Regions from separate parts of the Sphingopyxis indica genome, predicted to be linked through region 2. Evidence: riboswitches for the same ligand, from Rfam matches in the RefSeq annotation. Region 2 holds a riboswitch; the other holds the start of a gene.

Region 1 (11,865 bases), 1.5 Mb from region 2:
GCTCGCGCGGCTGCTCACCCCGGTCGCCAAATATTGGGTGTGCAAGCGCGCGCCGGGCCTCGTCTACGAGGCGATGGAGGCGCATGGCGGCGCGGGCTATGTCGAGGCGGGGCCGATGCCGCGGCTGTTCCGCCAGTCGCCGCTCAATGCGATCTGGGAAGGGTCGGGCAATGTCATCGCGCTCGACGTGCTGCGTGCGATCGCGCGCGAGCCCGAGGGGGTGGAGGCTTTGCAGGCCTTCCTCGCCGCGCAACGCGGCCGCGACGCCGCCTATGATGCGTGGATCGAGGGTATCGACCCGGCGCGCGTACAGGAAAGCACCGCACGGCTGTTCGTCGAGCGCGTCGCGCTGGCGGCGCAGGCGGCGGTGCTGCTCGCGCAGGACAATCCGCTCGCCGAAGCCTTCTGCCGTCTGCGGCTCGCCCCACGCGGCAGCGCCTATGGCGCCTTCGACGCGGCGGTCGATACGCGCGCGATCATCGACCGCGCGATGCCCGCGGCATGAGCGTCCATGTCGCGAACGACGGCGCGGTCCGCACCGTCACCATCGACCGGCCCGAATGCCGCAATGCCGTCGATCCGGCGACCGCCGATGCCTTGCGGCAGGCCTTCGCCGATTTCGAGGCCGACGACAGCGCCGCGGTCGCGGTGCTCACCGGCGCGGGGGGCCATTTCTGCGCCGGTTTCGACCTCAAGGCCGTCGGATCGGGCGAGGACCGCTATGAGCCCGAGGGCGTCGGGCCGATGGGGCCGACGCGGATGCTGCTGTCGAAACCGGTGATCGCCGCGGTCGAGGGCTATGCGGTCGCGGGCGGGCTCGAACTCGCGCTGTGGTGCGACCTGCGCGTCGCCTCGCGCAGCGCGATCTTCGGCGTCTTCTGCCGCCGCTGGGGGGTGCCGCTGATCGACGGCGGCACCGTCCGCCTGCCGCGCATTGTCGGACAGGGCCGCGCGCTCGACATGATATTGACCGGGCGGCCGGTCGATGCCGCCGAGGCGATGGCGATCGGGCTCGCGAGCCGCCTCGCGCCCGAAGGCGGTGCGCTCGCGGCGGCGCAGGCGCTCGCCGCCGAAATCGCGCGCTTCCCCGCGCTCTGCATGAAGACCGATCGCATGTCGGCCTATCGCCAGTGGGATTTCGATCTCGCCGAAGCGCTGCGCTTCGAGGGGCGCGAGGGCGCGAAGCCGCTCAAAGCCGAAGCGTCGGCGGGTGCGGGCCGCTTTGCCGAAGGCGCCGGGCGCGGCGGGCGGTTCGAATAGGACGTCAATCGGGGGCTCGGCCCAGGATCGTGACGGCGGGCCAGACGCCGCCGGTCTCGACGCTTGCCTCGACGCCATAGACGGTGCGCAACAGCGCCGGGGTCAGCACTGCGGCGGGCGGCCCGTCGGCGGCGATGCGGCCCGCATCGACGATGAGCAGCCGGTCGCAATAGCGCGCCGCCATCGTCAAATCGTGGAGCACCGCGATCACCAGTGCGCCCGCCGAGGCTTCGGCGTGCAGCAGCTCCATCACGTCGATCTGGTGCCCGGGGTCGAGGCTGGCAAGCGGCTCGTCGGCGATCAGCGCCGGCGCCTCGACAGCAAGCGCGCGCGCCAGCAGTGCGCGGGCGCGTTCGCCGCCCGACAATTCGGTGGCGTCGCGATGGCGCAGATCGAGGACGTCGGCGCGCGCCATTGCCCGTTCGATCGCGCGCCGGTCGGCGGCGCCGACGCGCGACATCGGCGCAAGGTGCGGCAGCCGCCCCAGCTCGACCAGCCGCTCGACGGTGAGCGGCCAGTGCAGCGACTGCCCCTGCGGCAGATAGGCGATGCGCTTCGCGAGTTCGCGGCGGGGCAGGGTGGCGGGCGCCACGCCGTCGATCTCGATCCGGCCCTCTGTCGGAACGAGCGCGAGCATCGCGCGCGCGAGCGTCGACTTGCCCGCGCCGTTCGGCCCGACGATGCCGATCAGCGAGCCGGGGGCGAATTGCGCGTCGATTCCGCTGAGGACGCGGCGCCGGCCGAGCGTCACGCCGACATCCGAAAGGGTCAGCATCACCATAGCCGGCGCTCGCGCATCAGGTGGATCAGAAACACCGGCACGCCCAGAAAGGCGGTGACGACGCCCAGCTTGAGCTCGTTGGTCGATGCGATGGTGCGCACGCCGATGTCGGCGAACGTGAGCAGCGCGGCGCCGCCAAGCGCCGAAGGGAGGAGGATCGCCGAGGGGCTGCGGTCGGTGAAGGGGCGGACGAGATGCGGGACGATCAGTCCGACGAAGCCGATCGCGCCCGACACCGCGACCGCGCCGCCGACCCCGATCGCGGTGCCGAGCAGCAGGCGCAGCCGCGTGCGCCGCAGATCGACGCCGAGCGCCTGCGCGCCGTCCTCGCCGAGCGTCAGCGCGTCGAGGTCGCGCCCGCCCCACAGCAGCAGGCCGCCGCCGACGGCGATGCAGGGGAGGGCGATCCACAGATGCGCGAAGGACCGGTTTTCGAGGCTTCCGAGCAGCCAGGTCATGATCTCCATCGCTGCGAAGGGATTGGGCGCGAGGTTGAGCGCCAGGCTGATCCCCGCCCCCGCGAGCGTCGCGATGGCGATCCCGGCGAGGATGAGCGTCAGCGGGCTTTCCGAGCGTCCGGCGAGCAGGAACAGCAGGGTGAGGGCAATGATCGTGCTGCCGATCGAAAGCAGCGGCAGCATCAGCGGGTGGAGCGCCGCAAGCCCGAAATAGAGCGCCGCGACCGCGCCGAGCGCCGCGGCGTTCGAGGCGCCGAGCACCGACGGTTCGGCGAGCGGATTGCGCAAATAGCCCTGCAGTGCGGCGCCCGACAGCCCGAGCATCGCGCCGACGCCAAGCGCGAGCAAGGTGCGCGGCAGGCGCAGCTCGAACAGGATGACTTGCGACACATGATCGCCGTTCCCCAGCGTCGCGGCGAGCAGCCGCCCGGCCGAAAGCTCGACCGGGCCGAAGCGCAGCGATGCGATCGCGGCCGCGAGCATCAGCGCCATGAGCGCGGCGAGCAGAACCGATCGAGGCGGCGCGGCGCGCATCAATGCCGCGCTCCGTCGATGCGCGCGATCTGCGCCGCGATACTCCGCGCCGCCTCGACATAGGCGGGGCCGCCGCACACGGTCGACGCCTGCGCGACACCGATGCGCGGGATGCCGGCGAGCGCGGGATGGTGCAGCATTTCGCTGCCCTGGTCGTCAATCCGGTCGGTCGCGCGCTCGACGATCAGGAAATCGGGCTGCGCCGCGACCATTTCCTCGAGGCTGACCTGCGACAAGGGCGGCTTGCCGAGCTTCGTCGCCAGATTGACGAGGCCAAGCCGCCGCATCATCGCATCGACCAGCGTTCCCGCGCCGGTCATATAACCGCGCCGCTGATAATAGGCCGCGACGCGCCCGCGCCCGGGGCGGGGCAGGGCGGCGAGGTCGCTTTCCATCTGCGCGACGAGCGATTCGCCGCGCGCAGGGTGGCCGACCGCCGCCGCCGTCTGGCGGATCGTCGCGTAAATCTGCGCGGGACCGTTCGCGATGGCGACATCGAGCAGCCGGTGATTTTCATGGGGCAGCGCGGCGAGCGCCGGGCTGCCGGTCGCCGGCATACCGACGATCAGATCGGGGTCGATCGCCAATATCTGCTCGGCCGAATTGCGCAGGATCGGCAGGCCGCGCGCGCGCGCGGCTTCGGCCGACATGCCGGGGTCGGCGGCGTTGATCGTCAGTCCCGCGATCTGGCGCCGATCGGCGAGCGCGAGGACGAGCTGGTCGGTGCACAGGTTGATCGACACGATGCGCTGCGGGGTGGCGGGCGCCGTTGCCGGCCGTCCCGTCCCCGTCGCCGCCCACAACGCGCCCGCGCCGCCAAGCAGCGACAGGGCGAGAAGGAGCGGGCGCCTGTTCACCGACCGGCCATCAGAAATTGACCCGCACGCCGCCATAGGCGGCGCGGCCGGCGCCGCGATAGGAGAAGATTTCCTCATAGTCGGTGTCGAGCAGATTCTCGACGCGCCCGAACAGTGCGACGCGCGGCGACAGGCGATAATCGGCGCCGAGATTGACGAGCACATAGTCGCGCAGCGTCACCGTGATCGGAACATAACTCGGATCGATATAGGCCGCGTCGGTCATTGCCCCGTTGTAGCGCAGGGTCAGCGTTCCCGAGAAGCGCTGGTCGGCGCTGAAGATCGTCGTGTTGAGGCTGCCCATATGGCGCGGACGCCGCACTTCGCGCACGCCATTTTCCTCCGACTTCAGCCACGTATAGGCGAGATCGAAGCGGATCTGCGGAATCGGCCGCGCGCTGGCAAAGGCCTCGATCCCGTGCTGCTTGCTGTCGGTCGTGCGGTTGGCGGGGGTCGCGACATAGTCGGGCGCTGGATAGTCGGTGAAAATCTCGTCGGTCAGCTTGGCATCGAAATATGTCGCGCCGATCGTCCCCCACTCGTCCGTGCCAAAGCTCTGCTCGATCCCGGCTTCCCACCCCTTCGATTTTTCGGGCTTCAGGTCCGGATTGCCGATGTAGCGCCCGTCCGAATAGCCATAGAGTTCGAAATAGCCCGGATTCTTCACACCGGTGCCATAGGCGGCGCGCAGCCGCGTGCCGGTGGGCAGGCGATAGCTGCCCTGCAGGCGCCACGTCGTCGCATCGTCGAAGCGGTCATTGTCGTCGTAACGCACCGACGCGCCGAGCGAGAGGTCTCCCGCGAGCAATTCATATTGGCCGACGAAGCCGACATTGTCGGTGTGGCGCTTGCCCTGAAAGGCGAAGGCCGAGGGCGTGATATTCTGGAAATTCTCGCGCTCGACATCGACCGCGCCGGTCAGGCGATGGGTCACGGCTTCGGTGCCGAGGCTTAGGCTCGAGGTGAAGCTGCCCTTGTAGCGCTGCCCCTTGTCGCCATAGTCGAGTCCCGCGGGCGTGAAACTCTTGCGCGTCGTATCGGCGAACTGCCCCGACAATGTGCTCACCCAGCGTCCGTCGAGGGCACTGAACTGGGCCGAGAGCAAGCCGTAGAAGGCCTCGTTGCGCGAATGAACGCCGGGGCTGTCGATGATGAAGCCGAACGCGGGGCTCGCAGGGTCATTGTCGGTCTGATTGGTTTCGGCGTCGGTATAGCTGTAGCGCAGAACGCCGCTGAGCTTGAATGCATCGCTGGGCGTCCAGTTCAGCTTGGCGGTGGCGCCGACGCTGTCCGAACCGATGTCGCGCGTGCCGCCGCGGGCGGTCGCATAGCCCTGCGTGCCATAATAGCTCGCCGACAGCGCATAGTCGAAGTCGCCCGACGCGCCGGCGGCGCGCGCGCCGCCGCTGATCGTGCCGAAGCTGCCGCCCTCGATCCGCGCCGCATAGCCCGGCGCTTCGTGGCCCGACAGAGTGATATAGTTGATCACCCCGCCGATCGCGTCGGAGCCGTAGAGCGAGCTTTGCTGCCCGCGCAGCACCTCGATCCGCGCGGCCGGATCGGCGATCAGCGTGCCGAAATCATATTCGCCCTGATAGGGATCGGACACTTCGATCCCGTCGATCAGCACGAGCACATGATTGCTCTCGCTGCCGCGGATGCGGATCTGGGTCAGCCCGCCGACCCCGCCCGAGCGGTTCACCGCGACGCCCGGGACGTCGCGCAGCACGTCGGAAACGATCCGCGTCTGTCGCGTTTCGAGCGCTTCGGCGTCGAGCACCGTCACCGACGCGCCGAGCTGACCCGCGCGCACGCCTTCGCCCGAGCGCGAGGCGGTGACGACGATCTGGTCGCCCGGCGCGTCCGGCGACGTGTCGGGCGTCTGGGCAAGGGCAGGGGTCGCGGCGATCAGCGCGACCGAGGAAACAAGCGAATGTCTGAACATAAAAGGCTCCGCACGCCGGCAACGAAGGCTGGAGCCTGCCGATGCGCGCGGGGCGATCGACCGGTGCGGTGAAGCAAGGCTGGCGTCGTCGCCCGCATCCCCCGCGCCGAGGCGGCTCCGGCCGCCTGGTCGTCGCTCGACGGAAACCTCCGTGCCCTGGCCATTCCCTGGACCCGAGCATTGAGCGACCCACGCCGGCAGGTCTCCTGGCTCGCGGGTCGTCGCTCGATGCACGCCTTCCCGGGATATTCATCCCAGTGGCTGTTCCGGCGGGGCCGGAACGGTGCATCGCGCTCTCCGCTTACAGTTGCAGGGACAGCCGCGGATTCGATCGCCCGTTGCCGGTCGATCTCACCGCGTTCCCTTTTAAGCCCCTTGCGGGGCACCGGCGCGATCTTGCGGGGGGCAAACCCCCGCGCCGCCGCCCATAGCGAAATGGCGGTCCGGTGCAATCGGCTTTTGCGTCCGACCGCTACCGCGGTCCCGGCAGCCGCCTGCCGCCCTTCGATGATTGACACCGGTTACCATGCTCTGTATCGAGGCAGCTTATTCCAATCGAAAAGCGAGGATGCCATGTTCGCCAAGACCTATCACGCCACCCATCCCGACATGATGGACTGCGTCGACAACGACGATCTGCGCGACCGCTATCTCGTTTCGGGCATGTTCGTGGATGGCAAGATCACCCTCAACTATTCGCACAACGAACGCTTCGTCATCGGCGGCGCGGTGCCGAAGGGCGGAGCGCTCAAGCTCCCCGAGCAGAGCGAGCCCGCATCAGCGGCGGGGCATCCTTTTCTCGAGCGGCGCGAGATGGCGGCGGTGAACATCGGCGGCCCCGGGGCGATCACCGTCGACGGCCGGCGCTTCGAGATGAAGAACAAGGAATGTCTCTACATTCCGATGGGGTCGAAAGATGTCGCGTTCGAAGGCGACGGTGCGCGCTTCTATCTGGCGTCGCTGCCCGCGCACAAGGTCTGCCCGATCAAGCATATCACGCTCGATCAGGCGAACCCGCTCGCGCGCGGCGACCTCGCCAATTCGAACCAGCGCACTATCTATCAGCTCGTCATCCCCGGCGTCTGCGAAAGCGCGCAACTGCTGCTCGGGCTCACCGTGCTCGAAGAGGGGAGCGTATGGAACACGATGCCGCCGCATCTCCACGACCGGCGCAGCGAAATCTATCTCTATTTCGACCTGCCCGAAGAAAGCGACCGCGTCTTTCACTATATGGGCGAACCCGATTCGATGCGGCACATCGTGATCGCCAACGAGGAAGCGGTAATCAGCCCGCCCTGGTCGATCCACATGGGATCGGGGACCAAGAAATATGCCTTCATCTGGGCGATGGGCGGCGAGAATCTCGACTATACCGACATGAATGTCCTCGACATCTGCCAGCTGAAATAACCTTCCCTCGTCACCCCGGACTTGATCCGGGGTCCAGGCGGCGCCGAAGACATGGATGCCGGAGCAAGTCCGGCATGACGAGGGAGTGGAGAGGATGCAATTGTTCGACCTCACAGGAAAAGTCGCGCTGGTCACCGGCGCCAACACCGGCATCGGGCAGGGAATCGCGCTCGCGCTTGCCGAGGCGGGCGCCGACATCGCCGCCGCGGGCCGCTCGCCCGCGACCGAGACGGTGGAGAAGGCGCGCGCGCTCGGGCGCAAGGCCGAAAATTTCGCCGCCGACCTGTCGAGCGTTGCCGCGGTCCAGCCGCTCGTCGATGCGGTGCTCGGCCGCTTCGGGCGCATCGACATCCTGGTCAACAACGCCGGTATCATCCGCCGCGCCGATGCGGTCGATTTCACCGAGGACGATTGGGACGCGGTGATCGACACCAATTTGAAGACGCTCTTCTTTCTCTGCCAGGCGGTCGGCCGCCATATGATCGAACGGGGTTCGGGCAAGATCATCAACATCGCCTCGATGCTGACCTTTCAGGGCGGCATCCGCGTGCCCAGCTATACCGCGTCGAAATCGGGGGTCGGCGGGCTCACCAAGCTGCTCGCGAACGAATGGGCGGCGAAGGGGGTGCAGGTCAACGCGATCGCGCCCGGCTATATCGCGACGAACAACACCGCCGCGCTGCAGGCCGACGAGACGCGCAACCGGCAGATCATGGAACGCATCCCGGCAGGCCGCTGGGGCGACCCGGCAGACATCGGCGGCGCTGCGGTCTTTCTGGCCTCGCAGGCGTCGGACTATGTGCAGGGGCATATTCTCGCCGTCGACGGCGGCTGGCTGGCGCGTTAGCATCGAGACAGTGGAAAAGAAGCTTGCGGTCGCGGGCGAACGGAGGCGGGGATGGCGCAAGGCAGACTGGTTTTCTTCGGCGAACTGCTGATCCGGCTGACCGCGCCGGGCAATGAATTGCTGATGCAGTCGCCATCGCTCAAGCTGCACGTCGGCGGCGCCGAGGCCAATGTCGCGGTCGGGCTCGCGCATCTGGGGCACGACTGCGCGATGGTGAGCAAGGTTCCGGACAATGCGCTGGGTCGCGGCGCAGTGGCGGCGGTGCGCGGCGCGGGCGTCGACTGCGCCGCCGTCACGACCGGGCCGGGGCGCATGGGGCTGTATTTCCTCAGCGTCGGCGCCGGACTGCGCGCGTCGGAGATCGTCTATGACCGCGCGGGATCGAGCTTCGCGGCGACAGGCCCCGGCGACTATGACTTCGACTCCCTGCTCGCCGGTGCGCGGCTGTTGCATCTTTCGGGAATCACCCCGGCGCTCGGGCTGCGCTCGGCCGAAGCGGCGCTCGCCGCGGCCCGTGCGGCAAAGCGGCTTGGCGTCCCAGTCAGTTTCGACGGCAATTACCGGGCGATGCTGTGGGAGGCATGGGACAGCGACCCGCGCGCCGTGCTGTCCGGGCTGATCGGCCTCGCCGACATCCTGTTCGGCAACCACCGCGACCTGTCGCTTGTGCTTGGACAGACGTTCAGCGGCGACGGCGAAGACCGGCGCCGCGAAGCCGCCGAAGCCGGCTTCGCGGCCTTTCCCCAGCTCCAGCTGATCGCATCGACGGCGCGCCATACGCTGACCGCCGACCATCATCGCATAGCGGCGCGGGTCGATCTGCGCGAGCGCGGTCACCAGACCGGCGAGGTCGACGTCACCGGCATCGTCGATCGGATCGGCGCGGGCGACGCCTTTGCTGCGGGGGTGCTCCACGCGCATCTCGCGGGCGGCGATGCGCGCGCGATGGCCGAAACGGGCCTCGCGCTCACCTGCCTCAAACATTCGCTGCCGGGCGACGCGAGCCGCTTTACCCGGGCCGACATCGACGCCTTTCACGGCGGCGGGCTCGATGTCCGGCGCTGACGCGATCGGCCGCCGCACCGTCCTCGCCGGCGGTCTCGCGCTCGCCGCAGCCCCTTTGTGGGCCCAGGGCGCCGAGCGGCCGGTGAAGGCGTGGAAGGGCATACGCTACGCCACCGCCACCCGCTTTCAGGCGCCGGCGATGGCGGCGGACGACGCGATGCCGGGCCCCGGCGGCCGCTTCGGTCCCGTCTGTCCGCAGCGCGGCGACCGCTACCGGCCGCAGTCGGAGGATTGTCTCTATCTGAACATATGGGCGCCCGCCGAGGCCGCCGAACCGCGCCCGGTGATGGTCTATATCCACGGCGGCGCCTATTCGGCGGGCAGTGTCACCGATCCGGTCAACGACGGCGCGCATCTGGCGGTGCGCGGCGATGTCGTCGTGGTCACGGTGAACCACCGGCTCAACGCGCTCGGCTACCTCTATCTCGCACGCCTCGACCCGCGCTTTCCGGACAGCGGCAACGCCGGGCAGCTCGACCTGATCGCGGCGTTGCAATGGGTTCAACGGCATATCGCGGCCTTCGGCGGTGATCCCGGCAATGTCACCGTCTTCGGCCAGTCGGGCGGCGGCGCGAAGATCGCGACCTTGATGGCGATGCCGGAGGCAAAGGGGCTATTCCACAAGGCGATCACGATGAGCGGCCAACAGGTTACCGCCTCGGGGCCGCTCCACGCGACCGCGCGCGCCGAGGCGTTCCTCGCGCAGCTCGGCGACGGCGTCGATCCCGCGACTGCACCCGTCGAGCGGCTGATCGCCGCGCTGTCCGCCCCCGATCCCTACCTCGGCGGCGGTGTCTATATGGGACCGGTGCTCGACATGGTGCATCTGACGCGGCACCCCTTCTGGCCCGACGCCGCGCCGCAGTCGCTCGGCATCCCGATGATGCTCGGCAATACGGTGATGGAGACGCGTGCTTTCTACGCCCCCGATGGCAAGGCGCTCGCGGGGCTCGATTTCGGCAATCTGGCGGCGCGGATCGCGCCCGAGATGCGGATCGACATCCATCCCGAATGGGTCGTCGCCGAGTTCCGCGCGCGCTATCCCGACGTCCCGCCGCTCGAGCTGTTCCACCGCATCGTCACCGCCGCGCGCAGCTGGCGCGGGCAGGTGGAGGAGGCCGAGGCACGCGCCCGCGCCGGCGCGCCCGCCTTCGTCTATCAGCTCGATTTCGAACAGGCGAAGCACACCGACGACATCGGCCTCAGCTTCGGCACGATGCCCGATTCCACTCCGGCGCAGCGCGCGATGAGCGATACCGTGATGGACGCCTATGTCCGCTTCGCACGCACCGGCGATCCGGGGTGGCCCGCCTATACGCTGGAGCGGCGCGAGACGATGATCTTCGATACGCAAAGCCGCGTGGCGAGCGACCCGCGCCGCTGGGAGCGCGAGCTGTTCGCGCGGGTGCCCTATATCCAGCCGGGGACCTGAAGCGCGTCATTGCGACCCCGGCGAAAGCCGGGGGAAGCAATCCAGAGCGGGTTTGTGCCGTCCCTGGATTGCCGCGTCGCCTTCGGCTCCTCGCAATGACGAGAGTTTAAACGATTTGGTGGGAATCGAGCCAGTTCCACAGCAGCTCGGGCCAGATCGCGACCGGCAGGCCCGCCGCCTTCATCAACCCGAACCCATGTTCGCCGCGCTCGAAGAAATGGCACTCGCACGGGTTGCCGATCGCACGCGCCGCCGCGCGCAGCCGGACGCTGTTCGCGACCGGCACGACGCTGTCGTCTTCGGCATGGAGCAGCCAGAGCGGCGGCATGTCCCGGCGCACCCGCCGTTCGGGCGAATGCAGCGCTTCGGCCGCGGCGCTCGGTTCGGGGCCGAGCAGATTGCCGCGGCTTCCGGGGTGAGCGATCGCGGCGTCCATCGACACCACCGGATAGATGCCGGCAAGCGCATCGGGACGCGCCGAAAGCGTATCGGCGGCGTCGACGGGGGCGTAAACCTGCGCATCGAACCGCGTGAGCAGGCTCGTCGCGACATGGCCGCCCGCTGAAAAGCCACCGAAAGCGACGCGCTCCGGGTCGATGCCATCGACCGCCGCCCGGCTGCGTACCAGCCGCATCGCGCGCTGCGCGTCGGCGAGCGGCACGTCGGCGCGGTCCGCCCAGCCGTCGCCGGGCAAGCGATAGAAGAGGACATAGGCGGTGACCCCGCGCGCCGCCAGCCAGCGCGCAAGCTCATAGCCCTCCTTGTCGATCACCACATAGCGATAGCCGCCGCCGGGGGCGAGGACGACCGCCGCGCCATTAGGTTTTGCCGGCCGGAAGATGTCGAGCCGCGGCCGGGTGATATGCTCGAGCATCCGGTCGCTCGCCTGTGCATCGTCGCTGCGCTGGACGACGCGCTCGACGAGGCCGGGCGGGACGGCGAGATGACCCTCGGGCCACAGCGCGATGCTCGCGTCCGGCGCCACATCGGCGGGGCGGGTCGGCACTGCCGCCTGTGCGGCGCGCCCGGCGAGGGGAAGCGCCAACCCCGCGGCGAGCAGGTGGCGGCGGTCCAGCGTCATGGCTGCTCCTCCTGCGGCGGGTTGGGATAGGCGATGATCAGCACCAGCGGCTCGCTTCCCGTCTGGCGAATACCGACCTTCGCGCCCGTATAGAGCCACGCCGCCATGCCGGGCGTCAGCGCCTTTTCCTCGCCGTCCGAATGGACGATGCCGGTGCCCGAGACGACATAATAGATTTCGTCGTGTGCGATGGGA
Region 2 (11,865 bases):
CAGGCACCGCTTCATGCCGAGCTGGTCGAGCAGCGCGCTCGCGACGAACAGGGTGATCGAAAAGCTGAGGAAGGCGGCGCCGAGCGCGGCGGCGACGAGTTCGCCGGCGTGCAGCGGCGCGATCGGGTCGATCCATTCGCCCTTGAGCCCGCTCGCGATCGCACCGCGGATCGCGAGGCTCGCGGCCGCGGTGAACAGCGCGAGCACGCCGAGCCAGAATAATCGTCCCTTGTGTACTGTCCCCGCCATCCTGCACTCTCCCCTTTATTGTTTTTGATCGCGCGCCGCGCTGGCGTCAGTCGAGCCCCAGCAGCTTGCGATTGAGCGCCGGATCGCTGCCGCCGGCGAAATCGTCGAACGCCTTGTCGGCGCGGCGGATCATGTGCGCCGCGATGAAGGGCGCGCCTTCGCGCGCGCCGTCCTCGGGATGCTTCAGACAGCATTCCCATTCGAGCACCGCCCAGCCCGAATAGCCATATTGGGTGAGGCGCGAGAAGATGCCGCCGAAGTCGACCTGCCCGTCGCCGAGCGAGCGAAAGCGCCCCGGACGGTCCACCCAGTCCTGATAGCCGCCATAGACGCCCGAGCGCCCCGTCGGGTTGAGTTCGGCATCCTTGACGTGGAACATGCGGATGCGCTCGTGATAGATGTCGATGAACTCGAGATAGTCGAGCGCCTGCAGCACAAAATGGCTGGGATCGTAGAGGATATTGGCGCGCGGATGATCGCCGACACCGGCGAGGAAGCGCTCGAACGTCACCCCGTCGTGCAGATCCTCGCCGGGATGGATTTCATAGGCGAGGTCGACGCCCTGTTCGTCGAAGGCGTCGAGGATCGGGCGCCAGCGCTTGGCCAGCTCGGCGAAGGCTTCCTCGACCAGCCCCGCCGGGCGCTGCGGCCATGGGTAGAGATAGGGCCAGGCGAGCGCACCCGAGAAAGTCGCATGGGCGTCGAGGCCGAGCCGCCGGCTCGCGCGCGCGGCGAGGTGCAATTGCTCGACCGCCCACGCCTGGCGCTCGGCGGGCTTGCCGCGCAGCGCCTCGGGCGCGAAACCGTCGAACGCCACGTCATAGGCGGGGTGGACCGCGACGAGCTGGCCCTGCAAATGCGTCGACAGCTCGGTGATCTCGACCCCCGCCTCGCGGCAGGTGCCGGCAAGCTCGTCGCAATAATCCTGGCTTTCGGCGGCCTGGCGAAGGTCGATGCAGCGGCTGTCCCACGTCGGGATCTGGACGCCGGCATAGCCCGCATCGGCCATCCAGCGCGCGGCCGACGGCAGCGTATCGAACGGCGCCGCGTCGCCCATGAACTGCGCGAGGAAAATCGCCGGTCCCTTCATGCCGCTGCCCCTTTCGATTATTTCGACGTTTCGGTCTTGAGATAGGAGATCAGCGCGGCGCGCCGCGCGGGATCGGGGACGCTCACGAACATGCGCGTGCCCGGAACCAGCTTGGTCGGCGCAGTCAGATAGGCATCGAGGGTTTTGTCGGTCCACTGGATTTTCGAGGCCTTGAGCGCGGGGCTGAAATTGAAGCCCGGTGCCGACGCCGCCTTGCGGCCGAAGAGTCCGTGGAGATTGGGCCCGACGCCGTTCTTGCCGCCGGCCTCGAGCGTATGACAGGCCCGGCACGCGGCAAAGGCCTGCGCCCCGGCATTTTGACCCGCACCTGCACGCGCTGTTGGCGGCGCAAAAAATGTTAGCGCAACCAAAAGTGTTGCCACTACCGGCAGCACGACCCTAAATTTCATTATCCTCTCCTGTCTGGCAACAGCCGGTCGAGACATGTAACCATCGCGAATCGAGTTAAGCAATCGTTTTTCGGAAATATGTCTCGGGAGAATACGAATGGGAGCGCGGGCGAAACTTCGCTACGGAATGGCGGGCGGCGGTGAGGGCGCCTTCATCGGAGCGGTCCACCGGATGGCTGCGGCGCTCGATGGCGAATGGGAATTGGTGTGCGGCGCGTTCAGCGGCGATGCCGAACGCAGCCGGCGCAGCGCCGAGGCGCTCGGTCTCGATGCGGCGCGCGCTTATGCGTCCTTCGATGCCCTGCTCGCCGGCGAAGCGTCGCTGCCCGCGGACCAGCGAATGCAGGCGCTCGCCATTGTGACCCCGAACCATCTGCACGCGCCGATGTCGATCGCCGCGCTCGATGCCGGCTTTCATGTCCTGTGCGAAAAGCCGATGGCGATGAGCCTCGCCGAAGCGCGCGCTATCGACGCCGCGGCGCGGCGCAGCGGCAAGCTCTATGGTCTCGCCTTCACCTATAGCGGCTATCCGTTGATCGAGGAGGCGCGTCTGCGCGTCGCGCGCGGCGATTTCGGCGCGATCCGGCTGGTGCAGGTCGAATATTCGCAGGGCTGGCTGAGCGCCCCGATCGACCGCGACGGCAACAAGCAGGCCGAATGGCGCACCGATCCCGCACGCGCGGGCCTCGGCGGCTGCCTCGGCGATATCGGCACCCACGCCTTTCAGCTTGCCGAGCATGTGTCGGGGCTGGCGGTCGACGCGCTGAGCGCCGACCTCACCATCCATGTCCCCGGCCGCCGCCTCGACGACGATGTCGCGGCGCTGCTGCGTTTCGCAGGCGGTGCGCGCGGCGTGCTGAAGGCGAGCCAGATCGCGGCGGGCGACGAAAACGGACTGCGCCTGCGCATCCATGGCGAGCGGGGCGGGCTCGACTGGTCGCAGATGGAACCGAACACGCTGACGCTGCGCTGGCTCGACCGCCCGGCCGAGATCGTCCGCGCCGGCGGCCCCGGCCTCGATCCTGCGACCATGGCGCAGTTGCGCACGCCGGCGGGACATCCCGAAGGCTATATCGAGGCGTTCGCCAACCTCTATCGCAGTTTCGGCCGCGCGGTGCGCGCGGGCGCCGCCGCCCCGCCCGCACGCGGCGACGCGGGCTGGTTCCCCGGCGCGCGCGACGGCCTGCGAACGATGGCGTTCGTCGAGGCGATGGTCGAAAACAGCGCCGGCGACGCGAAATGGACGACGCTCGCGCCGGGTGGGGGCTGACCTAGTCCGGCAGCGCCGGCACCGCGCGCGGCCGGCGGTCGGGGCCGACCGCGACGAAGACGAAGACCGCCTGGGTGACCTTGTGCCCTTCCTCGGAGTGCCGGTCGCGCGCCCAGGTTTCGACCTCGACGTGCATCGAGGTGCGGCCGACCTTGACCAGCCGGCCGAACACCGAAAGTTCGTCGCCGACGAAGACGGGACGGTGGAAGGACATGCCCTCCACCGAGATGGTGACCGCCCGGCCGCGCGCGTGGAGCGACGCGACCGACGAGGCGGCGAGGTCCATCTGAGCCATCAGCCAGCCGCCGAAAATATCGCCATAGACATTGGCGTTCGCGGGCATGGCGGTGACGCGGACCGCGGGCTGGTCATCCGGCATGGCGTCACTTTGCATCATAGGCCTCCCGCACGATCTCGCGGGCGCGCATCGCCTTTGCCGCCGCGACCATCGCGACGAGCGCGGGGCGCACCTCGTCCCATTTGCGCGTCTTGAGCCCGCAATCGGGGTTCACCCAGAGCTGCGCCGCCGGCACATGGCGGCCGGCGAGGTCAAGCAGGCCGGTCATTTCGCTTGTCGCCGGAATGCGCGGGCTGTGAATGTCATAGACGCCCGGACCGACATCGTTCGGATAGGCATAGGACGCAAAGGCGTCGAGCAGTTCCATCTGCGACCGGGCGGTCTCGATCGAGATGACGTCGGCGTCCATGTTCCCGATTGCGCGGATGATGTCGTTGAATTCCGAATAGCACATATGGGTGTGGATCTGCGTGTCGTCGCGCACCCCCGACGAGGCGATGCGAAAGGCTTCGACGGCCCAGTCCAGATAGGTCTGCCATTCGTCGCGGCGCAGCGGCAAGCCTTCGCGAAGCGCCGCCTCGTCGATCTGGATGATCGCCGCGCCCGCGGTTTCGAGATCGCGCACCTCGTCGCGGATCGCGAGCGCAATCTGGCGGCAGCTCGTCGCGCGCGGCTGATCGTCGCGGACGAAGGACCAGTTGAGGATGGTGACCGGTCCCGTCAACATGCCCTTCACCGGGCGATCGGTCTGGTCCTGCGCATAGCGCCACCACTCGACCGTCATCGGGGCGGGGCGCGAAACGTCGCCATAGAGGATCGGCGGGCGAACGCAGCGCGAGCCGTAGCTTTGCACCCAGCCGCCGCGGGTGAAAGCGAAGCCCGAAAGCTGCTCGCCGAAATATTGCACCATGTCGTTGCGCTCGAACTCGCCGTGGACGAGCACATCGAGACCGATTTCCTCCTGCCATTTGACCGCGGCGCGGGTTTCGGTGCGCAGGTATCGGGCGTAGGCGGCATCGTCGATCTCGCCCCGGATATGCGCGGCGCGCGCCTTTCGCACGTCGGCCGTTTGCGGAAAGGAGCCGATCGTCGTGGCCGGGTAGGCGGGCAGGGCGAGGCGTTTTTGCTGCGCTTCGCGGCGCATGGCGAAGGGCGTCTCGCGGCGCGTCGCCGTCTCGTCGAGCGCGGCGAGACGCGCGGCGACATCGGGATCGTGAATCTTGGGCGAGGTCCGGCGCGCGACCGCCGCGATGCGCGAGGCGGAGAAGGCGCTGAAACTCGCGTCCTCACCCTCGTTCAGCGCCTTGGCAAGCGCCGCCAGTTCCTCGATCTTTTGCGCCGCGAAGCTCAGCCATTGGGCGATTTCGGGGTCGAGCGCGGTTTCGGAGGCGAGATCGACGGGCACATGGAGAAGCGAACAGGAGGGCGCGACGATGAGGTCGCGCCCGGCCGCCAGGTCCTTGAGCCGCCAATAGAGGTCGGGAAGATTGGCGCGCCAGACGTTGCGGCCGTCGATGACGCCGAGCGAGAGGAGGATATGCGGCGCCAGCCGCGCGAGTGCCGCTTCGAGCTGGCCGGGCGCGCGCACCAGATCGAGATGGACGCCGTGCACGGGCAGGTCGGCGACGAGATCGAGATTGTCGCCGAGCCCGCCGAAATAGGTGGTGAGCATCAGGCGCGGGCCGCGGGTGGCAAGACGCGCATAGGCGCGCTCGAACGCGGTGCGCTGGCCGGCGGTCAGGTCGAGGACGAGGCAGGGCTCGTCGATCTGGACCCATTCGGCCCCCGCCTTCGCCAGCCGCGCCAATATGTCGGCATAGACGTCGAGCAGGGCGGGGAGCAGGGCAAGCGGTTCGACCGCCTTGCCCTTTGCCAGCATCAGATAGCTCACCGGGCCGAGGAGGACGGGACGGGTGGCATAGCCGAGCGCCTTCGCCTCCTCAAACTCGTCGAAAATCTTGGTCGAGGCGATGCGGAAGCGCTGCCCGGCGGTCAGTTCGGGAACCATGAAATGATAGTTGGTGTCGAACCATTTGGTCATTTCCTGCGCGGTCGCGTCGCGGCCGTGCCGGCAGCCCCCGACGCGCGAGCCCTGTGTTCCGCGCGCCATGGCGAAATAGATGTCGCTGTCGACCGTCTCGCCGTCCCAGTCATAGCGCGCCGGGACCGCGCCGATCAGCGCGCTGGTATCGAGCACATGGTCGTAGAGCGAGAAATCGTTCGACGGTAATATGTCGGCACCCAGCGCCTTTTGCCGCGCCCAGTTGGCGATGCGCAGCCCGGCGGCGGCCTCGCGCAGCTCTGCGAGGCCCGATTTGCCCGCCCAATAGGATTCGAGAGCGAATTTGAGTTCGCGGCGCAGGCCGATGCGAGGAAAACCCAAAGTGGCAACGCTGACAGTCATGGTTCGAACACCTTGCAGGGGGCAAGGGCGACAGCCGGACGAACATGCACATCGCGATGCGCCCGCGAGGCAAGGGTCGGGCGCAGCCATGCATGCGGCCTGACCGGACACCCCGCCGGAGGACGTATCTGACGAGGCAGGTCTCCTGGCTCGCGGATCGCCGCGGCGGTCTGGCCTTCCCGGCCCCTTGCGGACCAGTGACGCTTTTCGACCGCCGCTCACCGCTTACAGTTGCGGGGGCAGCGCCGGCTTTCCACCGGCTTCCCGTCTTAGCTTCGCGGCGCACGGGGCGACGCGAAGAACCTCGACCGCTTCAGGATAGGCCGAGGGCATATCTTGTCAATAGGGATATAAAGAATTCTTTATATCGGCTCCATATTACATTCACACACGAGATAGTGAATATTGACTCGTGCGAGAATCGACCGCATAAGGCGCGTCGAGACAGCGACGAAGATCGCTGTTCGGAGGGAGAGTCTGTATGAAGGTTCAGCTTCTTGCGTCCGCCGCGGCGGGCGCGCTTTTTGCACTACCCGCATCCGCAATGGCCCAGACCGACGACGGGCAGTCCGGTGGCGACGCCACTGCGGCCGCCACCGCCGGCGAGCGCGGAGACCGCGAGGAAATCATCGTCACCGCCACCCGGCGCGACGTCCGCCTGCAGGACGTGCCGCTCAGCGTCACTGCTTTCAATCAGGACGATCTCGATGATCTGGGCATCGTCGGCTATGAAGGGATCGCGCAGAATACGCCGGGCATCGTCGTCAACCGGCCGACGCAGAATTTCAACAATTTCACCAGCCGCGGCATCAACACCAACGGCTATAGCGCGGGCCTTCAGAGCGCGGTCGCCATCTATGTCGACGAACTGCCGATTTCGGCGAACGGCAATTCGACGATCCTCGATCCCAACCTCTACGATGTCGAGCGCGTCGAATTTCTGCGCGGTCCGCAAGGGACGCTGTTCGGATCGAACTCGCTCGCCGGTGCGATGCGGATCATCACCAAAAGTCCCGACCTCGACGATTTCGAGGCGTCGGCCAATGTCGATCTCGGCCTCACCGGATCGAGCTCGCTGCGTCAGCGCTACAATGCGATGCTCAACCTGCCGCTTATGACCGACGCGGTGGCGCTGCGCGTGACCGGCTATTATCGCAACGAAGACGGCTGGATCGACAATATCGGCACCGGCATCGAGGATTCGAACAGCCTCGAAGCCTATGGCGGCCGCGCGGCGCTGCTGATGCAGCCGAGCGACCGGATGCGGGTCAAGCTGCTCGTTTCCTACGAGAACAGCAAGCCCGCCGATTCGTCGCTGACCAACCCCGATCTCGGCAAGTTCGTGCGCAATTCGGACCGGCCCGACCTGTTCCAGGGCAAGCTCACCAACTATAATATCACGGTCAATTACGAGTTCGATTTCGCCGAGCTGATCAGTTCGACGACGCTGTCGGACTATGACGCGTCCTTCTATGTCGACCTGGCGGGAACCTATGGTCAGGCCTTTCCCTTCGCGCTCGACGCCTATGGCTATGACGATCTGTTCGTGCAGGAAACGCGGCTCGTGTCGCGCGGCGACGGGCCGTTCGAATGGGTCGCGGGTTTCTTCCTTTACGACAAGCGGCGCACCGTCGACTTCGCCTATCGCTCGACGCAGGACTATCTCGACGCGCATGGCATCGTCGGGCTGCCCGACGAATATTATCAGCGCTTCAACAGCTATACCGACCAGAGCGAGATCGCCGGCTTCGGCGAATTGACCTGGCATCTCAGCGACAAATTCTGGGTCACCGGCGGCCTGCGTTACGGCAATACCAAGGTGCAGAGCTTCACGCGCGGGGGCGGCTATAACAGCAACTATCTGACCGTCGCCTATTGTACAGAATTCACCGCGCTCTGCGGCGGCTTTGTCCCGCCGTTCAGCGGCATGACGCCGATCCCCTATGCCGAAGGGCTGAAAGTGTCCGACGATCGCCTGTCGTGGAAAGCGAGTGCATCGTGGAAGCCGAGCGAGAGCCTGACCACCTATGCCACGGTCTCGACGGGTTTCCGCACCCCCGTCGTCAACGCGCGCGCCGGACTGGTCAGCCAGATCGACCCCAACGACCTCGTGATTCCCGACGGCGCCAAGTCGGACAGCGTCACCAATTATGAGGTCGGCCTGAAAGGGCGATGGCTCGGCGGCGACCTGACCGCCAATGTCGCGGCCTATTATATCGACTGGCAGGACATTCAGGTCCAGGCGAACCGCGTGTCGGACTCGATCCAGTTCGCGACCAACATCGGCGGCGCGAAAAGCTATGGCGTCGAATTCGAATTTCTCGCGCGGCCCGTCGAGGGGCTCAGCCTGTCGGTCAACGGCTCGCTGAACAATGCGAAGGTCAACAAGCTGACCGATTCCGAGGCGGCGATTTCGGGCGCCGAACTCGGCACGCGGCTCGCCTCGCCGCACTTCCAGGGATCGGCGACGCTGCGCTATGACTTCGGAATCGGAGACGGCAAATCGGCTTTTGGCGCGGTCAATGTCTCGCACGCCGATTCCTTCCCCAACCAGTTCCCCAATGTGCCGGGGAATCCGGCGGCGGTCAGCCCGACCTATGATTTCACCGACGCCTGGACGAATGTGAACCTGACCGCGGGGACGAAGCTCGGCGCGGTGAGCCTCACCGCCTATGTCGAAAATCTCTTTGACGACACCTCGATCACCTATGTCCATCCGGAGGCGTTCCTCGATGGGCGCTATGCCCGGATGCGCCCGCGGACGGTCGGTGTGCGCGCTGATTATCGCTTCTGATCGGGGGACGACCAATGATGAACGTTCGTCTGCGCGCCTTTGCTCTCATCGCTGCGGCCCTGCTCTCCGGGGCCGCTTCGGCGGCGGAGCGGCCGGTGGTCGACGCGCCGGCGGGTTCGGTTGCGGGCGTGGAGGTCGACGGCATCCGCAGCTTCAAGGGCATACCCTATGCCGCGCCGCCGGTCGGCGCGGCGCGCTGGACGCCGCCCCAGCCGGCGGCAAGCTGGCAGGGGACGCGCGACGCGACCGAATTCGGCGCGGCGTGTATGCAGCCCGGGCCGCGCGCGGCGAGCATCTACAGCTGGGACCTGCCCGCGATGAGCGAGGATTGCCTCTCGCTCAATATCTGGGCGCCAGAGGGGGCGAAGGATCTGCCGGTGTTCCTGTGGATTCACGGCGGGGCGCTCGTCAGCGGGTCGGGCGGTGATCCGCTCTATGACGGCAGCGCGCTCGCGAAGCGCGGGATGATCGTCGTGTCGATCAACTATCGGCTCGGCGCGTTCGGCTGGCTCGCGCATCCCGCGCTCAGCGCCGAATCGCCCGATCATGTATCGGGCAATTACGGCCTGCTCGACCAGATCGCGGCGCTTCAATGGGTGAAGCGCAACATCGGCGCTTTCGGCGGCGATGCGGCGAATGTCACGATTGCGGGGGAATCGGCGGGCGCGCTCAGCGTCATGTATCTGATGGCGGCGCCCGCGGCGCGCGGCCTGTTCGCCAAGGCGATTGTCGAAAGCGGCTATATGGTGTCCGCGCCGGCGCTGCGCGACAGGGTCAACGGCATGGTTCCCGCCGAGGCGCAAGGCGCCGCGCTTGCCGCGAAGCTCGGCGCCAGCGATCTTGCCGCGCTTCGCGCGCTCCCCGCCGAAGCCATTGCCGAGGACGCGGCGAAAGCGGGCTATTTCCCTTTCCCGGCGATCGACGGCAAGACCGTCACGCGCCAGCTCGTCGAAAGTTTCGACCGCGGCGAGCAGGCGCCGGTGCCGATCCTCGCCGGCTTCAACAGCGGCGAGATCCGCTCGCTGCGCTTCCTGCTGCCGAAGCCGCCCGCCGATGCGGCCGAATATGAAGCGACGATCCGCGCCAATTATGGCGAATTCGCCGAGGCCTTCCTCGCGCGCTATCCGGCGGAGACAATCGAGGATTCGATGCTCGCCGCGACGCGCGACGCGATGTACGGCTGGACCGCCGAACGGCTCGCCTCGAACCAGGCAGCGCTCGGTCAGGCGGCCTATTTCTATATCTTCGACCATGGTTATCCGGCGATGGAGCAATGGGGGCTGCACGCTTTCCACGCCGCCGAGCTGCCCTATGTCTTCGGCACCACGGGCAAGACGCCCGAGCTGTGGCCGAAAATCCCCGACACGCTCGCGGAGCGCAAACTGATCCGCGTCATCGGCGATTATTGGGCGAGCTTTGCGAAAAGCGGGCGGCCGCAGGCAAGCGACGCGCCCGCCTGGCCCGACTATGCCGACGACCGCGGCTTCATGCACTTTGCCGACGAACCGAAAGCCGCGCACAATCTCTTCCCCGGCACCGCCGCGCTGCACGAGGCGGTGGTCTGCCGCCGCCGCGCCGCCGGGGACATGCCGTGGAACTGGAACGTCGGCCTGGCATCGCCGCCGCTGCCGCCAAAGGCCGAGGGATGCCAATGATCGACGGATCGATGCAATCCTACCGGTTGACGCTCGACAAATTCCTCTCCCACGCCGCCAAATGGCATCCCGACGCCGAGGTCGTGTCGGGCGGGGAGGGCGCGAGCGTCCATCGCATTTCCTATGCCGCGCTCCACGATCGCGCGCATGGCGTGTCGGGGGCCTTGCGCGAACTCGGCATCGGCCGCGGCGACCGCGTCGCGACGCTCGCGTGGAACACGCAGGGCCATGTCGAGGCATGGTACGGGATCATGGGCATGGGCGCGATCTGCCACACGCTCAACCCGCGCCTCACCGCCGCGCAGATCGGCGCGATGCTCGCACAGTCCGAAGCGCGCGTTCTGCTCGCAAGCGCCGACCTGCTGCCGCTGGCGCGCGAGGCGAGCGCGAACCTCCCCGCCTTGCGGCGCATCCTGCTGCTCGACACCGACGCGGGCGAAGCGGGCGCCGACGCCTTTGCGCCGCTCGTCGATGCCGCGCCGCGCGGGTGCGAGTGGGGTGACTTCGACGAGACCACACCCTCGGGCCTGTGCTTCACTTCGGGCAGCACGGGCGCGCCGAAGGGCGTCACCTATACCCACCGCGGCTGCTATCTCCATACGATGCGCCAGCTTCAGGCCGATGTGCTCGGCCCGACGCCCCGCGATGCGATCCTCGCGGTGGTGCCGATGTTCCACGCCAACGCCTGGGGCCTGCCCTTCGCCGCGCCGGCGGTGGGGGCGAAGCTCGTCCTGCCCGGTCGCCACAATGACGGCGCCAGCCTCGCGCGGCTGATCCGGTCGGAGGGCGTGACCGCGGCCGCCGGGGTGCCGACGGTGTGGCTCGGCCTCGTCGAACATCTCGAGGCGGAGGGCGGCGAGGTGCCGACGCTCCAGCGCATCCTCGTCGGCGGCTCGTCGATGCCGCCCGCGCTGATGGAGCGGATCGAAACGCGGCTGGGGGCCGAGGTGCAGACGAGCTGGGGGATGACCGAATTGTCGCCGCTCGGCACTGCGGCGCTGCCCGGCGATCCGCAGCGAAAGGCGTCGCTGTCGGGGCGCCCCGCGCTCGGCATCGACCTGCTCCTGACCGATGCCGAGGGCCGCGCGCTGCCCGAACAGCGCGGCGCCGAGGGTCATTTGCGCGTGCGTGGCGGCACCGTCGTCGAACGCTATTTCGGGCAGAGCGAGCCCGCGACCGACGCCGACGGCTGGTTCGACACCGGCGACCTCGCGCGGATCGACAGCGGCGGCAATCTGACCATCACCGGCCGCGCCAAGGATCTGATCAAATCGGGCGGCGAATGGATCAACCCGGCCGAGATCGAGGCGCTCGTCGGGGCGCTCCCGCAAGTCTCGCTCGCGGCGGTGATCGGGCGGCCCGACCCCAAATGGGGCGAGCGGCCGATCCTGCTCGTCGAAACCCATGGCGGCGCGGTCAGCGACGAAGACCTGCTCGCGCCGCTCGCCGGGCGGATCGCCTCGTGGTGGATGCCCGACGCGGTGGTACGCGTCGATGCGATGCCGCTCGCGGCGACCGGCAAGATCGACAAAATGCAATTGCGGGCCGAATATGGACAGGTGTAGTCCCCGCGAGACTGCAACGGCGACTTCGACGGCTGCGAAAGGGAAGTGAATTGGCGTCCAACGCAAAGACCCGGACGAAGCGGCCGACGAAAGCCGAACAGCGCGCCGAAACGATGGAACAGATACTCGA

What was found. A riboswitch is a leader RNA that binds a small molecule or an ion and turns the genes downstream of it on or off. The one in region 2 is predicted to bind cobalamin.
Region 1: it holds a riboswitch for cobalamin, as region 2 does, so the genes downstream of both, KNJ79_RS12460 (TonB-dependent receptor plug domain-containing protein) here and metE (5-methyltetrahydropteroyltriglutamate--homocysteine S-methyltransferase) in region 2, are expected to answer to the same signal.

Annotation. Positions count from the first base shown of each region.
Region 1 is NZ_CP076394.1:2,625,788-2,637,652, reverse strand. It holds gene KNJ79_RS12485 (acyl-CoA dehydrogenase family protein) at 1-505, shown strand, start outside; gene KNJ79_RS12480 (crotonase/enoyl-CoA hydratase family protein) at 502-1,260, shown strand; gene KNJ79_RS12475 (ABC transporter ATP-binding protein) at 1,265-2,041, opposite strand; gene KNJ79_RS12470 (FecCD family ABC transporter permease) at 2,035-3,033, opposite strand; gene KNJ79_RS12465 (ABC transporter substrate-binding protein) at 3,033-3,890, opposite strand; gene KNJ79_RS12460 (TonB-dependent receptor plug domain-containing protein) at 3,901-5,835, opposite strand; cobalamin riboswitch at 6,015-6,239, opposite strand; gene kduI (5-dehydro-4-deoxy-D-glucuronate isomerase) at 6,409-7,245, shown strand; gene kduD (2-dehydro-3-deoxy-D-gluconate 5-dehydrogenase KduD) at 7,340-8,092, shown strand; gene KNJ79_RS12445 (sugar kinase) at 8,144-9,157, shown strand; gene KNJ79_RS12440 (carboxylesterase/lipase family protein) at 9,144-10,589, shown strand; gene KNJ79_RS12435 (alpha/beta hydrolase) at 10,696-11,670, opposite strand; gene KNJ79_RS12430 (cupin domain-containing protein) at 11,667-11,865, opposite strand, start outside.
Region 2 is NZ_CP076394.1:1,150,360-1,162,224, forward strand. It holds gene KNJ79_RS05615 (MFS transporter) at 1-249, opposite strand, end outside; gene KNJ79_RS05620 (sugar phosphate isomerase/epimerase family protein) at 296-1,339, opposite strand; gene KNJ79_RS05625 (c-type cytochrome) at 1,357-1,749, opposite strand; gene KNJ79_RS05630 (Gfo/Idh/MocA family protein) at 1,847-3,019, shown strand; gene KNJ79_RS05635 (acyl-CoA thioesterase) at 3,021-3,416, opposite strand; gene metE (5-methyltetrahydropteroyltriglutamate--homocysteine S-methyltransferase) at 3,403-5,721, opposite strand; cobalamin riboswitch at 5,840-6,043, opposite strand; gene KNJ79_RS05645 (TonB-dependent receptor) at 6,266-8,515, shown strand; gene KNJ79_RS05650 (carboxylesterase/lipase family protein) at 8,530-10,170, shown strand; gene KNJ79_RS05655 (AMP-binding protein) at 10,167-11,735, shown strand; gene KNJ79_RS05660 (TetR/AcrR family transcriptional regulator) at 11,786-11,865, shown strand, end outside.